Regions from separate parts of the uncultured Paenibacillus sp. genome, predicted to be linked through region 2. Evidence: riboswitches for the same ligand, from Rfam matches in the RefSeq annotation. Region 2 holds a riboswitch; each other region holds the start of a gene.
The links. Region 2 has a riboswitch for cyclic di-GMP ahead of RWM61_RS02905 (chemotaxis protein CheX). Riboswitches for the same ligand answer to the same signal wherever they lie in the genome.

Region 1 (4,092 bases), on a different contig from region 2:
TTTCCAACGCTTTATGCAGCATCGTTTCCAGAACCATTTTGCTCGCGGTCGACTCGGACATTTCCGCCATGTAGAAGCGGTACATGTTTTTGCCCTTCTCTTTGGCGGCGTACATGGCCTGGTCGGCGCGCTTGATCAGCTCCTGGTGATCCTCGCCGTCGACAGGATACATGCTGATGCCGATGCTCGGCGTAATGAACACTTCATGGCCGTCCAGATCGAACGGCAGACTGAAGGCGTCCAGCATTTTTTGCGCGGTCAGGGCCGTCTGCTCCCGGTTCGTTCGCGGCAGTACAGCCGTGAATTCATCGCCGCCCATGCGGGAGAGAATGTCGTTCGCCTCGATGCAGCCTTGCAGCCGAACGGCCGCCTGCTGCAGCAGCGAATCGCCCTGCCCGTGTCCCAGCGAGTCGTTCACGACTTTAAACCGGTCCAGATCGATAAAAAGGACGGCCGCCTGCCGCTCCTGCCGGCCCGACCGTTCCAGGACGAGGTTCAACTCCCGATTGAACAATACTCTGTTGGGCAAGCCGGTCAAGCTGTCGTAATAGGCAAGGTGCCTGATCTCGCCGAACATCGTTTTGAGCTTTTCGGACATGTTCTTGAAGTTGGCGGTCAGGACGGCGATTTCGTGCAAAAAGCTTTCGGGCCAATCAAAGGGCTTGTTTTCCGATATTTTGGCCGGCAAATCCGTCGTCGCATTCGCCAGACGGGAAATCGGCCGTATGATCAGCCGGCTGAGAAGGATAGCCGCGGCGGTCGCCACCAGTCCGAACAGCAGCAGAACGGACAGTATTTTAATATAGGAGCCGTACAAGGCGTCCCGGTAGGGCGCCGCATGGGATTCGACCACGATCGTCCAATCCCGCTCCCCGGCGCCCGTTAAGCCGATGAGCTTGACGTAAGACGACTTTTCCCAGCGCGTCATCGGGTTTTGCTCATCTACCGGGAACCAACGGTACAGACCGTTCTTCAGGGCAACCGGATCCCCTCCTTGCTTCCAATCGTAGATCCGCATGGCGTCGAAGCCGCGCCGCGTGCTTGCGATGACCTTCCGGTTGCGGTCGACGATCGTAATGTCCATGCGGCGGTTATCGGTGAATTTCTCGATTCTGTCTTTGATGTAGCCGAGATTCAACGCCCCGGACGCGATGCCTTGGAACCGGCCGCCCTTGACGATCGGAGCCGCAATGTTCACGATCGGTTCGGAAACGCCGACCCTGCCGACGAAAACATCCGATATGACGGGCCGCAGGCCCGCTTGCGCCCGCTGAAAGTAAGGGCGGTCGGCGAAATTCAAACCCAGATTGGACCGGCCTTCCGCGTTCTTGAACGGGTAAAAAGCAACGGTCGTTCCCGCGGCGTCGGCGATATAAATGCTGCGAAAATCCGGAAAAATCTGCCCCGGATTGGCGGTAAGCTTTTGCAGCGCGTCCCGGTCGTTCGGATTCTCCTCGGAAGCCAATACGGACAATTGCTCGATAGCCGCCAGGTGAGCCGTTCGCCAACCGTCGATCTCATTGCGGATGATTTCGGATTGGCGTTCGATCGCGGCCTGGATTTCCCGATCGGTTTTATAATATTCCTGCCATCCGATCATGACGGTCACGACCAGCAGCGGGAAAATGATCAGCCCGGTGAAGATGAGAAACAGAATATCGTAGAAATGGCGGGTCGGTTTTTTGGCGTTCGCCGCCGGCCGCGCAGAAGCCGGCAAAAAGGTATACAGCAGGGTGGCCGCCCACGCATTGAAAATGCCGTTCACCGCGTCCTTCAGGATGACCGTGAGCGTAGCCGTCGTGTTCATATGCAGCGCGAGACGGTAGCCCAGCCAGATCAAAGGCGCGCCGACAAGGAGCCAATACAGCGCCGCCAGAATAATGCTGTCGCCGATCCTGCGCCGGTAAAAAGCACCGATGAATACCGTCTCCAGAACAAGGGCCGCCATGCCGTACGGATGATTCCACAAAAAGACCGTAACGCCGCCGGCCAGGATGGAGGCCGTTACCCCCCATTTCAATCCGTGCCATCTTAAAATCAACAATACGAAGATGCTGCCGAATATGAGATCCACGCCGAAAAACAGCGACACGTTCAGCGCATTGCCGATACCCGCCAGCGCAAGCAGCAGCAGCAAGCGCGAAACGGAGGCGACCGATGCCGCTTTGGTTTGGTTGAACATTACGATCCCGCCTATGTATAAATGATTAGGCACATAAAAAAAACACAACCCGAAAGGTAGTGTTTGTTCAAGTGCAGCCCAGCCGTCATCGCCGAATCGGCGGAAGACCTGTGGTTTTGCGTCCCCGCCTTTCGGACGAGTTTGCCGTAGGTATTCAGTTACATACAATCATAACGGAATATGTCGTAATTTGTCAAAAACTTTTTTTTGGTTGGGACGGCAGCGCCTAACGGACGGTCAGGGCGGACGGCGGACGGCGCTTTCTTTTTTTTCGGGCGAAACTGTGTTAATCTCAATTATTGTACTGATCTTATATGGGATCATTCATTTTGACGGGAGGAGAGAACGGAATGTTCCGAAAAAGACAATCGTTTTCGGTATTAACATGTCTGCTGATCTCTGGCCTGCTCGCAACGGCTTGCGGCAACGCGGATAAGCGGGAATCGGGTACGGCGAACAATCAGGCAGGGAATGCGGCGCAGGGGCAGGAGGAAATCCTGATCGGCGTCATTCCCGCGCAGGGCGGCAATGAGATGAAGCCCGGCGCGGACAAGCTGGCGGACGTATTGGCGGCGAAGCTCGGCAGGAAGGTAACGGCCGAGGTGTATCCGGACTACAACGGCGTCGTGGAAGCGATGGGCGCCGGCAAGGTGCAAATGGCCTATCTCGGACCGCTGACGTATGTGGAGGCGCATGAGCGGTACGGCGTCAACGCGATCGTCACGCAGCTTATCGAAGGGAAGCCGTTCTACTATTCCTATCTGATCGCTCCGTCGGATTCCCCATACGCCTCGCTCGAGGATGTCGTGGCGAATGCGGGCGACGTCCGGTTCGCCTTTGGGGACATCAACTCGACGTCCGGCAGCCTGATCCCGGGCATCGCGCTCAAGAAAGCGGGCGTGTTCAAGTCCCAGCAGGAGCATCAGTTTGCAAGCGTAACGTATACGGGCGACCATACGGCTACCGCGCTTGCGATCCAGAACAGGCAGCAGGATGTGGGAGCGATCGACAGCGCCTATTACAATAATCTGGTGAAGCAGGGCAAGGTGGACGGCAAGAAGATCAAGAAGATCTGGCAATCGGAGGAGCTGTTCCAATATCCGTGGGCTGTCGTGAACACCTTCTCCGATGAAGATATCGCAAGCATACGGGAAGCGATGAAGGGCATCGACGATCCCGACATTCTCGGCGCGTTCGGCGGCGCCAGCGGGTTTGCGGAAGCGAGCGACGAGGATTACGCGGCCATTCGGCAGGCGGCGATCGAGGACGGGCGTTTGAAGCCCAAGCCGTAACCTGTGATGAAAAGAGTTTTTGCCGCCGCGGCGGTGGTTGTCCTGCTTTGGTGGTCGGGATCGGGCGTGGGCGTGACGGTCTCGGCTTTTCGCGATCTGGGCAACACGTTCCGCTTTATCGCCGGCAACTGGTTTCCGGCCGATGCGGCCGACTGGCGGATCGCGGTCAAAGCGATGCTGGACACGCTGGAAATTGCCGTATTCAGCACGCTCGCCGCATTATTGCTCGCCGTTCCGGGAAGCTTGTTCGCCGCCCGGAATTGGGCGCCGGCGCGCTGGATGTACGACGCCACCCGCGGCTTGTTCAATGTTGCGCGCTCGATACCCGAGCTTGTGCTGGCGCTTGTTTTCATACCGACCCTCGGCCTCGGTCCGATGCCCGCGGTGATGGCGTTGATCATTCACAACGTCGGCGTGTTCGGCAAGCTGCTGTCCGAGACGATCGAGGCGACCGACGAAGGGCCGCAGGATGCGGTCAAGGCGGTCGGAGGGACGAGGCTGCACGTCGCGCTGTACGGCATCTTTCCCCAGATGGCGCCGCTCGTGCTGTCCCACTATTTTTACCGGCTTGAGGTGGCGATCCGGACGAGCCTGATTCTCGGCATCGTCGGGGCGGGC
Region 2 (4,092 bases):
ATCGCGCAGCCGTCGCCGCGGGGATCCGCCGCCCCGCTTATCACACCGCGGTCGATCATAATGCCCTGCGCCTGCCCCATAATGCCGTCCCAGCCGCGGACCGCCTCCACGCGGTGTCCGTTCGCGCGGAGCTCCGACAGCACGCCGTCGCCGCATCTTTTTTCCACCTTCAGCGTGTCCCCGGAATCGCCCCACGTCCGGCCGTATACCCACCTTGGAAGCGCGATCGCCTCCTGGATCGACAGTCCGTAATCGAGGACGCCGGTCAGGACCGAAAGCGTCGTTTGCGGCTGGCCTTCGCCTCCCTGCGTGCCGAGAAGCAGGTACGGCTTGCCATCCCGCGTAACCATGCCGGGCATCAGCGTGTGAAAGCAGCGCTTGCGCGGCTCCAGCACGTTCGGCTGAAGCGGGTCCAGCGAGAAGAACGAGCCCCTGTTCTGCATCACGATTCCCGTTCCGCCCGGCATCCAGCCGGATCCGAAGTCGAAATACAGGCTTTGAATGAAGGAAACCGCGTTTCCCTCCTCGTCGACGGCGGCGGCGTACGCCGTATCCTGCCCCATCTCCTGCGACAGGTAAGGGGCCGCAGCCGGCGGAGCCTGTGCAATGTCGGCCCACAGCGAAGCGGCGTAAGATTTGGACAGCAGCTTGTGCAGCGGAATGTGCCGAAAAGCAGGGTCCGTCAGATACGCATCCCTGTCGCGGAACGACCGCTTCACCACCTCGGCCATCAGATGATAAAACCCGGCCGAGTTCCGGGGATACGCCGTAAGCTCGGTATTTTCCAGCATATTCAGCATCATTAGCAGCGAAAATCCCTGGGAATTGGGAGGCATCTGATGCACGTCCCAGCCTCTGTAGGAAGTGTTCAGGGGAACGACCCACTCGCCGGCATGCAAGCGGAAATCGTCCTCCGTCAGCAGCCCGCCTTCCGCGGCGATTCCCGCAGTTAACCGCTTCATCACCTCCCCTTCATAGAACGCTTCGCGCCCGCCCCGCTGCAGAGCCCGAAGAGTGGCGGCCAGTTCGGCCTGCTCCAGACGGTCGCCCTCCGTCAGCCATTGTCCTCCGGATTGATAGAGCCGTTTCAGCGGTTCGCTCGCTTCCAATAAACGTTTATCCTTGACGATCCATTCCGCCAGGTTGCGCGAAACGGGGAAACCGTCTTCCGCGTAGCGGGCCGCCGGCTCCAGCAGTTGCTCCCACGGAAGGCTGCCGTAGCGGGTCCAAACGCTCCACCAGGCATCGACCATACCCGGCACCGTAATCGCGCTGTCCGCGCCGCGAAACGGAATCACTTCTTTGCCCGCGTAACGTTCGCAAACCGCGTGGACGCCCGAGCGCCCGCTGCCGTTATAACCTTCCACTTTGCCGCTGCCGGCCTTGTAAACCATAAAAAAAGCGTCGCCGCCCAGACCGGTCATATGCGGATAGACGACCGCCAAAGCGGCGCTGACCGCGACGGAGGCGTCAAACGAGTTGCCCCCCTGCTGCATAATCCGGCTGCCGACCGCCGTGGCCAAATAATGAGGCGCCGTCACCATGGCGTGATGCACCTTCGGCATAATGTTCAGCATAACAGGCCTCCTTTGTCGTGCCCCCATTGTATGGCCGGCTCTCGGCGCCCCGCAACGCGTATCGGCCGGTTTTGTCACTTTCGCTGTCATCCGCAAACGATATTGGTCGCCATGCACGGGCGGCCGGAGTGGAAGCGGTGACATGACAGCCGACAAAAACCGCCGTTCGTTCGACATCGTTGGAAAAAGTTATAGCCCTTCGCCCGTTAATGTGGTAATATATAGGTAATTAGCGCTTTTATTCGACTAGTTCTTTCGATCTAGATCGTTTGCGCTACGTCTTTCCCTAGCAAAACGAAAGGGCAAACCTGTTGAAAGACAGGGACGCAAAGCCACAGGCCTACAGGACTATCCCAAGGCGGCTGGGTTTCCGAAATTGCGGACGCTGATGCGACGGTCGAAGACCGCTTCCGGAATTTCGGGGGCGGATTTCTTTTTAATCTACTCCAAATAGGGGGCACCGTATGAACGCGCAGTACATCAATCCGTTCCTCACCTCTTCGATTCATGTCATCGAGGCCATGATGCAGGTCAAGCCCTCGATCGGACAGCTCGTGCTCAAGACGCTGCAGGGCAGAAGCGATCTGCTGATGCTGAAGATCGGCATTGTCGGCGCATTCCAGGGCGAAGTCATTTTCTGCTTCCCGCAGGATGTCGCCTTGAAGATCGTTTCCTCCATGATGGGCGGTTACCCCGTTGCGGAATTGGACGATATGTGCCGCAGCGCGATCTCGGAGCTCGGCAACATGATCAGCGGCAACGCCAGCACGATGCTCTATAATGAAGGCATCGTCGTGGACATCACCCCGCCGAACATTATGAGCGACGATCATTGCTACGCGGAGTGCAAGGCGATTACGATTCCTCTTTCTTTGAACGATATCGGCGACTTTGATATTTTCATGATCGCTTGAACCGATTTACAAATAAACATACTCGGGTGAATGGTTTGACGAACGAATCGACGTCGATAATCGTAAGGGAGCTGTTGGCCCGCTCTCACAGCCGCGTGAAGGTTGTTCTCGAGCGGCGGTTTCCCGGCGGCAGATTGGTCGGAGGGAAATATCATATGAAGAACCATACGGTAACCTTGTATACGGAGTCCATCGCGGAGCAATGCCAGCAGCTGTTCGGCTCCCACGAATTTCTCGCAGCCTGCGTCGCGATTATTTTCGCGCATGAGCTCGGCCATGCCGAGGATACGGAATTGCAGGACCTTTCGGACCGAATGGATGTGTGCAGCGGACGAGAACGCAGCTTGATCGCGCTTCGCATCGAGGAGAATGCTTGGACTTACGCCGAGCGCCTACTTCCCGATATCGACCGGGAACGTTTCAGCCTGATCGTCGAGCGATCCCTCCACCCTTACCGCCTGAACGCTTCGTCTTCTGAAATCGCATCATGAATTTTTAAAAAAGGACGTTCGCCGGATGGGCGAACGTCCTTTTTAGCGGAAGTATATTTCGGCCTTTAGTCCAACACCGCGGTGATATGCTTGCGTGTCACCGACCAATGCGAAGTGTTCCATACCGGCTTGCCGTCCTTGAACAGGATGATTTGCGGTGACGCATGCGTCACGCCCAGATCCTCCGCAATCTGATTGGATACCGGACGGGCTTCGATGACCTTGACCAGATAATAATCGGCATCGGCGTTCGGCTTGCCGGCCAGGTAGCTGTCGTATTCCTCCAGCGCGCTTGCGCTCACCGGGCAACGCGTGCTGTGCTTCAGTATCAGCTGGCTGCGCTCCGTGGATTGGGCCTTGAGCTTCTCCCATTCCTCAAGCGTCGTAATTTCGGTCCATGTTTTCATTGAGCGTCTGCCTCCTTTTCGCCGGTGTGCGAATGGTTTCTTTGTTATTGTAGGCTTTTTTCGCCGCCGGTTCAAATCCGCGGCTCAATAATATGGCGAGATCATCAGATAGACGATAACGCCTGTGGAGCTGACGTACAGCCAGATCGGCATCGTCACTTTCGCGATTTTGCGGTGCTTGGCGATCCGGTTGCCCAATCCGTAAGTGAGCGAGATCAGTGCCAGCGGGACGTTCACGATCGCCAGCGTAATGTGGCTAAGGAGAATGATCAGGTAGACATTGCGCATGGCCTCGCTGCCGCCGTACATCGTCGGCTCGGTCAGGAATTGATAGATCACATAAGTAATGAGAAAAAGGAACGTCGACCCGAACGCGGCCCAAATGAACGTTCGATGCATTTTGATGTTTTTGCGTTTGACGGCGTAAAGAGCAATCAACAGGAACGAGAAAGTAAAACAGTTGTAAATTGCGTTCAGCATCGGCAGAATGGTTACGTCAAACCCGACTTCACCTTTATAACCGGGCAGAAAAAACAACGCCGCAATAATGCCTACCAGTACGATCGTAAAGACGAATATAAGCGGAATCCAATTGCGTTGCCGTATCGTTGCCATCCAGCATCCTCCTCCAAGCCAAAAAATCGACAACCCTTATCATGTATAGATTAGACATTTTTAGCGTTTCGCACAACCGGTTTCGTCG
Region 3 (4,092 bases), on a different contig from region 2:
CTTTGAGCGGGAATTGGAGAACTCATCGTTTCCGTACACGCTTGCCGAGCTGCATGCCGTGCTCACGGGCAAGCCGCTGCTGACCAAGACGGATCGTGAACTGCTCGCGCGGGAAGCATGGGCTGCGGTTTTCCGCGAAGTCCGGGAAACGCTGCTGGGTGAAGGGGAGCGGATTCATTCGCAACTGAATGATTGGCTGGAGCGGTTAATGCAAGGCGCCGCGGGAGGCTACCGGACGTTGAAGGAATTGATGCGGGAGTCGCCTGCCGCTGCGGTGCGCCCGCTGACGTACGCTGCACGCGCCTTCAACGTTATCCTGACAGGGGATGCCGGCGTGAGGAGCGGTTCGTTGCAGCTCCGTTCGATTCGGCTGCCGGTGCTCGCGGCTCAAGTGTCTGGGGATGCGCATGCGCTCGACCGGACCAGGCCCGCGGGAAGGCTGTTCTTTCAAGCGCTGAAGGAAAGCGTGCACGGGAACGAGGTTGGAGACTCGCCGGTGGAAGGTTCATTCTATAACGCGGTATCCGATGCGACGGCAGGATTGGACAGTCTGCTCGTAAGGGATATTTATCGTACGGCGGGGATCGCGGATGACGACATCTCCTCGATCGTTCACTTTTATGATCCGAACGGGGAGCGCCCGGTCCTGCCGGGAGTTCTAACGCTTAGACAAGTAGAGGCAGCCGAGCGGTTTGAACCGTTTACCGATGTGTATGTGGTTGAGAATCCGCCTGTCTTCTCCACGTTGGTGGATTTGGCGGAGGCGGGTATGCGTGCGGGAACGGAGCTTTCCTCCGGCGCGCATCGCCCGCTCCTCCTCTGTACAAGCGGGCCGGCGAGCGCCGCCGCCTTGCGGTTGATCGACCGGTTCATCGAGCAGGGCCGGTGGTCGGGGCGGCTCTTTTACTCCGGTGATTTTGACATTAAAGGCCTGGAAATAGGCAATGTGCTGGCAGCCCGTTACCGCGAACGATTTACGGAGTGGCGTTTCGGCGCGGGAACGTATGCGCATGGGGTTGAGGGAAACGGGCGCAGGCTTTCTTTTACCGGGGAGGAACGGGTGCGTTTAGGTAAATTCAAGGCATTATGGGACGCCCGGCTGGCAGACGACATGGTTAAGAGCGGGTATAAATTGTTTCAGGAACAAATCGTTTCTATGCTGGGAGCGGACTGGCTGAACGCGTTGGAAGGGCGGCACCCGTCCTTTTAAGGTCGTTAGGCACCTGCGTTCCCGGCAAGCGAAAAAACGATGGTGCGAGGCGAAATGATCGACACAAAAAATGAAGGAGGGGTGCGCCTTGGAACCGACAGCGCAGCAGGTTGCGGAGTGGATGGTGGAGGAAATCAGATTCAGAGGCATCCTCCGTCAAAGCGATGCGATCGAATATGTGCGGTCGCATTTCGGTGAAGCTTTTGTGTTCGTGAATGAGAGAGGCAACCAGTCGCTGTCGAAGGACGTGATAAAGGCGTTCCGAAAGCTGCATGGCGGGAAAATCGCGTGGGATCGCGACGGCTTCTTCTGGGGCTGGACCTGAGTTTGATTTTAACGGCGATCGTGTCGATGCTTGTCAAATGAGCGTATATTGCTATAATGAAGGGAGTATGTGATCGTTCGCTCAACTTCATATCAGGGCAAAATCATTGAAAAATGATGGCGCAAAGCTAGAGGGGCTAAGGGTTTCAACTATGCCAGCCAGTTGCAAATAGAGGCGAAGCTTATCTATGCGCAACATGGATAAGCTTCTTGCTTGTTTGGAAGTGAGATCCCGTACAGGGAGAGGTGAGAGGATGGCGCTTTCCAATTGCACGAGCTGCGGTCAGGTCATGCTGAACAGCAGGTCGATGTTCTGTGGCGATTGTTTGGAAAAGTACAGCTTGGATATTGAGAAAGTCAAAGATTATATCAAGACGCATCCCAGACCCAGCTTGATGGAAGCCTATCAGAAGACCGACATCCCGATCAAGACGATTCAGCAATTTATCAAAGACGGCATTATATCGAGATTGAATTAAGGATAATCCCGACAGGGAAGCCGGCCGGTTAAGGCCGGCTTTTGTGCGAAAGCTTCGATTATGCCGCCTGCTGGATAGAGAGTAGGGACTTGCATGAGAAACAAAGCGCTGATTCCGGTTAACGCTGCTCGACGATCGCTACCGTACAGCGGGACACGCAGACCAGCTTCCCGTCTTCGCCGGAAATTTTTACATCCCACACCATCGTCGTTCTTCCCTTGTGCAGCGGGGTTGCGACAGCGGTAACGAGGCCGTCCCGCTTGCTGCGCAAGTGGTTCGCGTTAATTTCGAGTCCGACGGCCGCATATTGCCGCAAGTCGATGTTCAACGCAGCCGCGATGGAGGCTGCCGTTTCAGCCAATAAGACGGATGCGCCGCCATGCAGCAATCCCGCCGGCTGCCGGGTTTTCGGTCCGACCGGCATCGTCATGACGACGCGGTCCGGATCGAGCTCCACATATTCGATGTCCAGTGCTTCCATGGCGGTGCCTTGCCTGCGCTCCGTCATTTGCCTGATAAAGGCGTCCCGGTCCAATCCGGATAACGCCAACAGCTTTTCCGAGACGATCACTTCCGCCAATGCGATAACCCCCTGAGAGATGTTTGCTTCGATTATATCAAGGATGATGGGAAAAAATACACCTTATGGCAAAGAGCAAACGGCATGCATCGGCAAGGGGGGGCGGGCGGGAAGCCCGACATGCCCGGCCCCCGGTATCCCTTACAGGGATTCGTGGGTTATACAAGCTCAATCGGCACGTTCTCGAGTTTCAATTGTAGGTCATCCCTTGATTCAGGGCTGCCGGGGGATGAAGCGCTCCCCCAAATAAGCTTCGAGCCGTCTTAACAACCGGGTGCGGCGCGATCGTCCGGATCGTTCGGCGGCGGCGATGAATTCCTGTATGTCGCCGATGATGGCCAGCTCTTTTTTGGCGCGGGTCACGGCCGTATACAACGAATTCCGGTACCACATCGAATGGCGGTGGGAAAGCTCGTGCCGGATATCCAGAATAGGAATAACGACGCCTTCGTATTGGCTGCCTTGGGTTTTGGCGGTTGTAATCGCGTACGCCAGCTCGATGAAATCACTCAATTCGTCCGGGGAATAAAACGCCTCGAGTCCGCTCTCGAACGCGATTTGCACACCCTTCTGCCGATGCACCGCCTCGATCCGCCCCATGTCCCCGTTATCCGCAATGCCGGTGTTGACGATTTGCATGACAGGGTCTCCGATATCGAACGTCGCGGTACCGCACGATCCGCGGGAAGGATTGACCTGCCGCTTCATCCACGCATTCAGCTTCTCCACGCCGACTGCGGATTCCTCCCTATACATCGTAACGATCGGACAGTCGCCGTCGCGGTCCGCATAGGCTTTTCGCAGCAGCGGCAAGGCCTGTTCGGCACTTGTGCAAGGAATGAACGCGATGCCTTTGCCCTGCAGCAGCGATTCGTCCGCTTCTCCCGACAAGACGGCGTCCGCCAGCGCCAGGATGGCGGAGTCGTTGCGGTAATTGCGGCTCAGCCGGACGGCGGGAAAGCCGAAACGGAGCATATCCGCGAACGGGTTGCCGGGCCCGATCGGTTCCAACTGATTCGGATCGCCCACAAAGATCAGTCTTGTTCCGTCGCGCACCGCCCAAAGCAAATCGCGCCATAAATATTCGTTCACCATGCTTGCCTCGTCCACGATAAGCACATCGGTCTGCAGCGGCTTGCGCTTGTAGTGATAGAGGATCCGGCTGTTTTTGCCGATGCCCCTGCCGAGCAGGGCATGGATGGTTTGAGCCGGAAAACCCGTCACCTGGCTGATTCTGCGTGCCGCTTTGCCGGTCGGGGCGGCGAGTTTGAAGCGGATATCCGGCCGTACGGCTTGCAGCATGGCGATCAGAAAGGAAATCCAGGCCGTTTTGCCCGTGCCCGCTTTCCCGGCCACAAGCAGCACCGGATGCCGCCAGAAGGCGATCAGGCCGCTGCGCTGCTCCTCGTTCAGCTCCGGCAGTACGCCTTGCTTCGTCAGTCGTTCCAGAATGGCAGCCGTGGCCTCCGCCGTGAGGCCGGCAGGATCTCGTTCCTCGG
Region 4 (4,092 bases), on a different contig from region 2:
ATCTTTGCAATCAATGTTAATAATGGTGCTCTTCATTTTATTTTGAATCCACGCGATCCCCCGTCCCTCATGCACGGACAGCCAATAGCTTAACTTTCCGTCCTTGAACAGGGCCATGCTTTTGATTTCAATCACGGCCGGCGGATCGGTTTGTTCGTTATTTGATAATTTATTCCCCTCTTTTGGCTCTCCGACGATTCTGATTCCGTTGATCATCGGCTCTCTTCCCTCGCTTGCCAGCGCCTTGATGACGTCATCCATGATGACTTCCGTATTCTCCGACCATACTTTTGAAGTGTTTTTTATTTTCCCGGCAACACTGTTTGCCGGAATTTTCTCCAACGGAGCAAGTGTTTGCACGACGGTTTCGGCTGTGACGCCTCTTGTTACAAGAACTCTGGTCGAGAGACGGGCTTCATGCGACCTGTCAAACATTTCAAACAATTCGTTGATTCCTTGCCTAGCTAACGGTTCTCCAATTATGAGCAGCTGTGTATGCGAAAAGAAAAGCTCCCGCGGTGCTTTCTGCGATAAGTTGCGGATGGCTTCCATCACGGTGCTTCCCGTGTTCGTATAGATCGTAACCGGTGTGACATTTGCTCCCCCTCCTCCTCCTCCTGCTAATCCGGTCGCCACCGTACCTGGATTCACAATTTGCAAAGATATGCGATATTCATTTTTGTTCGGCGCTTTATCTACCCCCATTGCCGTGACAATCGACATCGTTCTCAGCTCCCTGCTGTCCCAGCATCCTGTCAACAGCAAGCACGCCACAGAAAGCAAACCGATTCCGATCATCCATTTCGCTTTCAATTCGCATCCCCCTTGTTCTTGCTTCCCTTTTCCATGGGAGGAGAAGGCTGTTGATTTCGCTCCATCCGAGACATTTTATTTTGGTTGATCAGACGCGGGCGGGTAAGGAGTGACGATAATGGCAGACGCAGCACGGTATCCTTCAGATCGGCAGGAATAAACGGGGCAAGAGGAGCCATATAAGGCATTCCGAAAGAACGCAAGCCGCATAAATGGGCTATTATTATAATGTTGATGATCGCAATCCCGTAAAAACCGAAAGTGGCGGCAAAAATCATGATCACAAACCGGAGCAAACGGATCGTAATCGCCATGTTGAAGGCCGGGGTGGCAAAGCTGGCAATCCCCGTAATCGCGACTACGATCACCATCGCCGGAGATACGATCCCGGCTTGTACCGCCGCCTGCCCCAAAACCAGCGCGCCTACGATCGATACCGCTTGGCCGATCGCCCGCGGCATGCGAACGCCGGCCTCGCGCAAAATCTCAAAACTGACCTCCATCATCATGGCTTCTACTATTGCGGGGAAAGGAACGGCATCCCGCTGCGCCGCCAGACTGATCAAAAGAGGAGTCGGTATCATTTCCTGATGGAACGTAATGGCGGCGACATAGACGGAAGGTCCCAATAAAGAAATAAAAAAAGTGACATACCTTAACAATCGAATGGCCGTTCCGATATCGTAACGTTGATAGTAATCTTCGGCGGATTGAAAATACATAAAAAATGTGGTGGGCGCGAGGAGGGCAAACGGTGTTCCGTCCACCAAAATGGCGATTCGGCCTTCCAGCAAATTTGCGGCGACCGTATCCGGCCGCTCGGTATTGTAAACGGTGGGAAACAGGGTGAATGTTTCATCTTGAATCAACTCTTCGATATAACCGGATTCCAGGATGCCGTCAATTTTAATGTCGTTCAGCCGTTTCTTTACCTCTTGAACCAGTTTATCGTTGGCGATCCCTTTGACATACATGACAGCAACGTCCGTCTGTGTCACATTGCCGATTTTCATGGTCTCCAACCATAGATTAGAACTTTTAATTCGGCGGCGGATAAGGGAAATATTTGTCCCGATGGACTCCGTGAAACCGTCCTTGGGTCCGCGAATGACCACTTGGGATGACGGTTCCTCAACACCCCTGGTTTCTCCCCCTTTGGTGCCGCCGCTGATCGCTTCCGCCCAACCGTCCATCAGGATGACCGTATCTCCGGACAAAATGTTTGAAAGGAGACCGTTCCAATCCTTGACTACCTTCACTTCTCCGATGGACAAAGCATTGTCTTTAATCAAATCAAATACATTCTGATCCGATACCATACTTTTGAATGTCTCCTCGGCGGTATCGATCATCAAGGAACGCATGACAAAATCACCGACCATCTTCTTGTCGGCCAACCCGTCGGTATAAACGGCGGCAACCTGCACCTGCGAGCTTCCGAGCTTGAATTCACGGATAATGACATCAGGGCTGTTTCCAACCTCCTGCCTGATTTGATGAAGGTTGTCTTTTAACTCCCGATGAAGGGGGAACGTGCTTGTATCCGATATCGTTTGTTCTTTTTTTCTTCGCCTTAATCTGCGCAGTCGGTTCCAAAAGGACATGTTTTTCCCTCCTTACCATGTATTAGTTATTCGCTGTCGGATTTGCTTTTATTCTTGTGAGTCTCGGAGGGTGCCGGAATTCATTCCATCGATTGAATGGTCGGGACGCAATAGAATGGTTTCATAACTTTGCCCAATAAAAAAAATCTTCTTGGGAGGGATTAGGTGAAATTTGTCGAATAAATAGGAATATAGACGCATAACGTCGAAATGAAACGGTTCCCTAATCTTTTTATTCATAGGTCTTCGGACGGACAACGATGCGAAAAAGGCAAACCTGCCGAAAGGCTGGGGCGCAAAACTTCAGGCCTAAGGATTCCATCTACGGCAGCTGGGTCACCGAAATTGTTGCTTAGGAGCTACTCCTTTGTTTCGGGGTAGCTCTTTCATTTGATAAACCTATAAAAGGAAGGATTAGTCGATGGAAAACATTGCGGATCTCATTGAACACAATCACTTTTACCATGTATTTCAGCCACTTTGTCGACTTCCCGAACAAAACAAGTTCGGATACGAAGCATTAATTCGCAGTAAAACGGGCATAAGCCCGGATGCCTTATTTCAAGGAGCTCTTAGCCAGAATCGGTTGCTGCAATTGGATATGTGGTCCATTGACTGTGCGGTTTCCAGTTTCTTTTCTTCGCCGGTCATACAGGAGGGGGACGAATTATTGTTCGTCAATCTTTTTCCCTCCACCATCGTTGCCGACACTTTTCCTTCGTTTGTGGACAACTTAGAGCGACGGTTTCTTCTTTTTCGTCATCGCATTGTGCTTGAAATTAACGAATCCATCATAGAAGGACAAATTTGGAATGACCCCTTGTTCATTCAAAGAATCGGGGAACTCCGGGATGCAGGTTTTTTGATTGCCCTGGATGACGTGGGCGACGGGACGACCACGTTTCGGAAAATCGTCGAAATATCGCCGGATTTCATAAAGATAGACCGATTTTTTTCCACTGGGCTGTCCATTTGCAAGAAAAAGCAAAAGGTGATCCGGCTGTTCGTCGATTACTGCCGGGATGATTCCAGCCTCATTTTAGAAGGAATCGAACGAGAAGAGGATCTCGCTCATGCCTCGTTATTGGGCGTAACGATCGGGCAGGGCTATTTTTTGGGGAAACCCGACCGGCTGGAGGAGCACAAGTAACCATAATGAAACCTGGAGGAATGAGGTAAGATGGGTGATCAAAACGTGTATTCACGAAAAGCAACGCTTTCGCTCAAAATCTCCGAATTTGAAGTACCGCCTATGCAGGACCTGTTAATTATCGGGAAAAAGGCGCCGATCGGTCCGGAAGCCGTAAAGCGGATGGCGGAGGCACTCTCCCCGGAGCAATTCACCCTGATCCGGATGGATCATCCAAGAATAGAAGCTGTTCTCATACGAAATTCACTTCTGCAGATGCTGGATCAACGACTTCTTATGAACATTGTCATGGAGGAGGCGGAGCGTTTGATCCACGACACCATGGTACTGCGTTCCGAACTGAAAATCGCGGTTTCCGTACAACGGGAGGTGGAATTGGGATGAAAGTGTCCGAGATCATGGCATCTTCCGTTTATACGGTTTCGTCGGACAAAAGCGTTTCCTACGCAGCGGAACGGATGAACGAATGGAAAGTCGGTTCGTTAATCGTCGTGGACCATGGAACGGTCATGGGCATTATCACGT

Region 1: linked by a shared signal. The riboswitch ahead of RWM61_RS05695 (EAL domain-containing protein) and the one ahead of RWM61_RS02905 (chemotaxis protein CheX) in region 2 are both predicted to bind cyclic di-GMP.
Region 3: linked by a shared signal. The riboswitch ahead of RWM61_RS02005 (hypothetical protein) and the one ahead of RWM61_RS02905 (chemotaxis protein CheX) in region 2 are both predicted to bind cyclic di-GMP.
Region 4: linked by a shared signal. The riboswitch ahead of RWM61_RS17780 (EAL domain-containing protein) and the one ahead of RWM61_RS02905 (chemotaxis protein CheX) in region 2 are both predicted to bind cyclic di-GMP.

The regions. Positions count from the first base shown of each region.
Region 1 is NZ_CAUPYC010000010.1:32,230-36,321, forward strand. Features, by position in the region: gene RWM61_RS05695 (EAL domain-containing protein) at 1-2,182, opposite strand, end outside; cyclic di-GMP riboswitch class I at 2,252-2,338, opposite strand; gene phnD (phosphate/phosphite/phosphonate ABC transporter substrate-binding protein) at 2,533-3,474, shown strand; gene phnE (phosphonate ABC transporter, permease protein PhnE) at 3,481-4,092, shown strand, end outside.
Region 2 is NZ_CAUPYC010000005.1:15,977-20,068, reverse strand. Features, by position in the region: gene ggt (gamma-glutamyltransferase) at 1-1,577, opposite strand, end outside; cyclic di-GMP riboswitch class I at 1,869-1,952, shown strand; gene RWM61_RS02905 (chemotaxis protein CheX) at 2,042-2,491, shown strand; gene RWM61_RS02900 (hypothetical protein) at 2,527-2,982, shown strand; gene ytxJ (bacillithiol system redox-active protein YtxJ) at 3,048-3,389, opposite strand; gene RWM61_RS02890 (DUF420 domain-containing protein) at 3,474-4,004, opposite strand.
Region 3 is NZ_CAUPYC010000003.1:101,360-105,451, reverse strand. Features, by position in the region: gene RWM61_RS02015 (TIGR02679 domain-containing protein) at 1-1,210, shown strand, start outside; gene RWM61_RS02010 (DUF6953 family protein) at 1,299-1,535, shown strand; cyclic di-GMP riboswitch class I at 1,622-1,705, shown strand; gene RWM61_RS02005 (hypothetical protein) at 1,789-2,013, shown strand; gene RWM61_RS02000 (hotdog fold thioesterase) at 2,132-2,521, opposite strand; gene RWM61_RS01995 (AAA family ATPase) at 2,807-4,092, opposite strand, start outside.
Region 4 is NZ_CAUPYC010000077.1:4,180-8,271, reverse strand. Features, by position in the region: gene RWM61_RS17790 (Ger(x)C family spore germination protein) at 1-813, opposite strand, end outside; gene RWM61_RS17785 (spore germination protein) at 810-2,417, opposite strand; cyclic di-GMP riboswitch class I at 2,678-2,761, shown strand; gene RWM61_RS17780 (EAL domain-containing protein) at 2,839-3,567, shown strand; gene RWM61_RS17775 (hypothetical protein) at 3,598-3,951, shown strand; gene RWM61_RS17770 (GGDEF domain-containing protein) at 3,948-4,092, shown strand, end outside.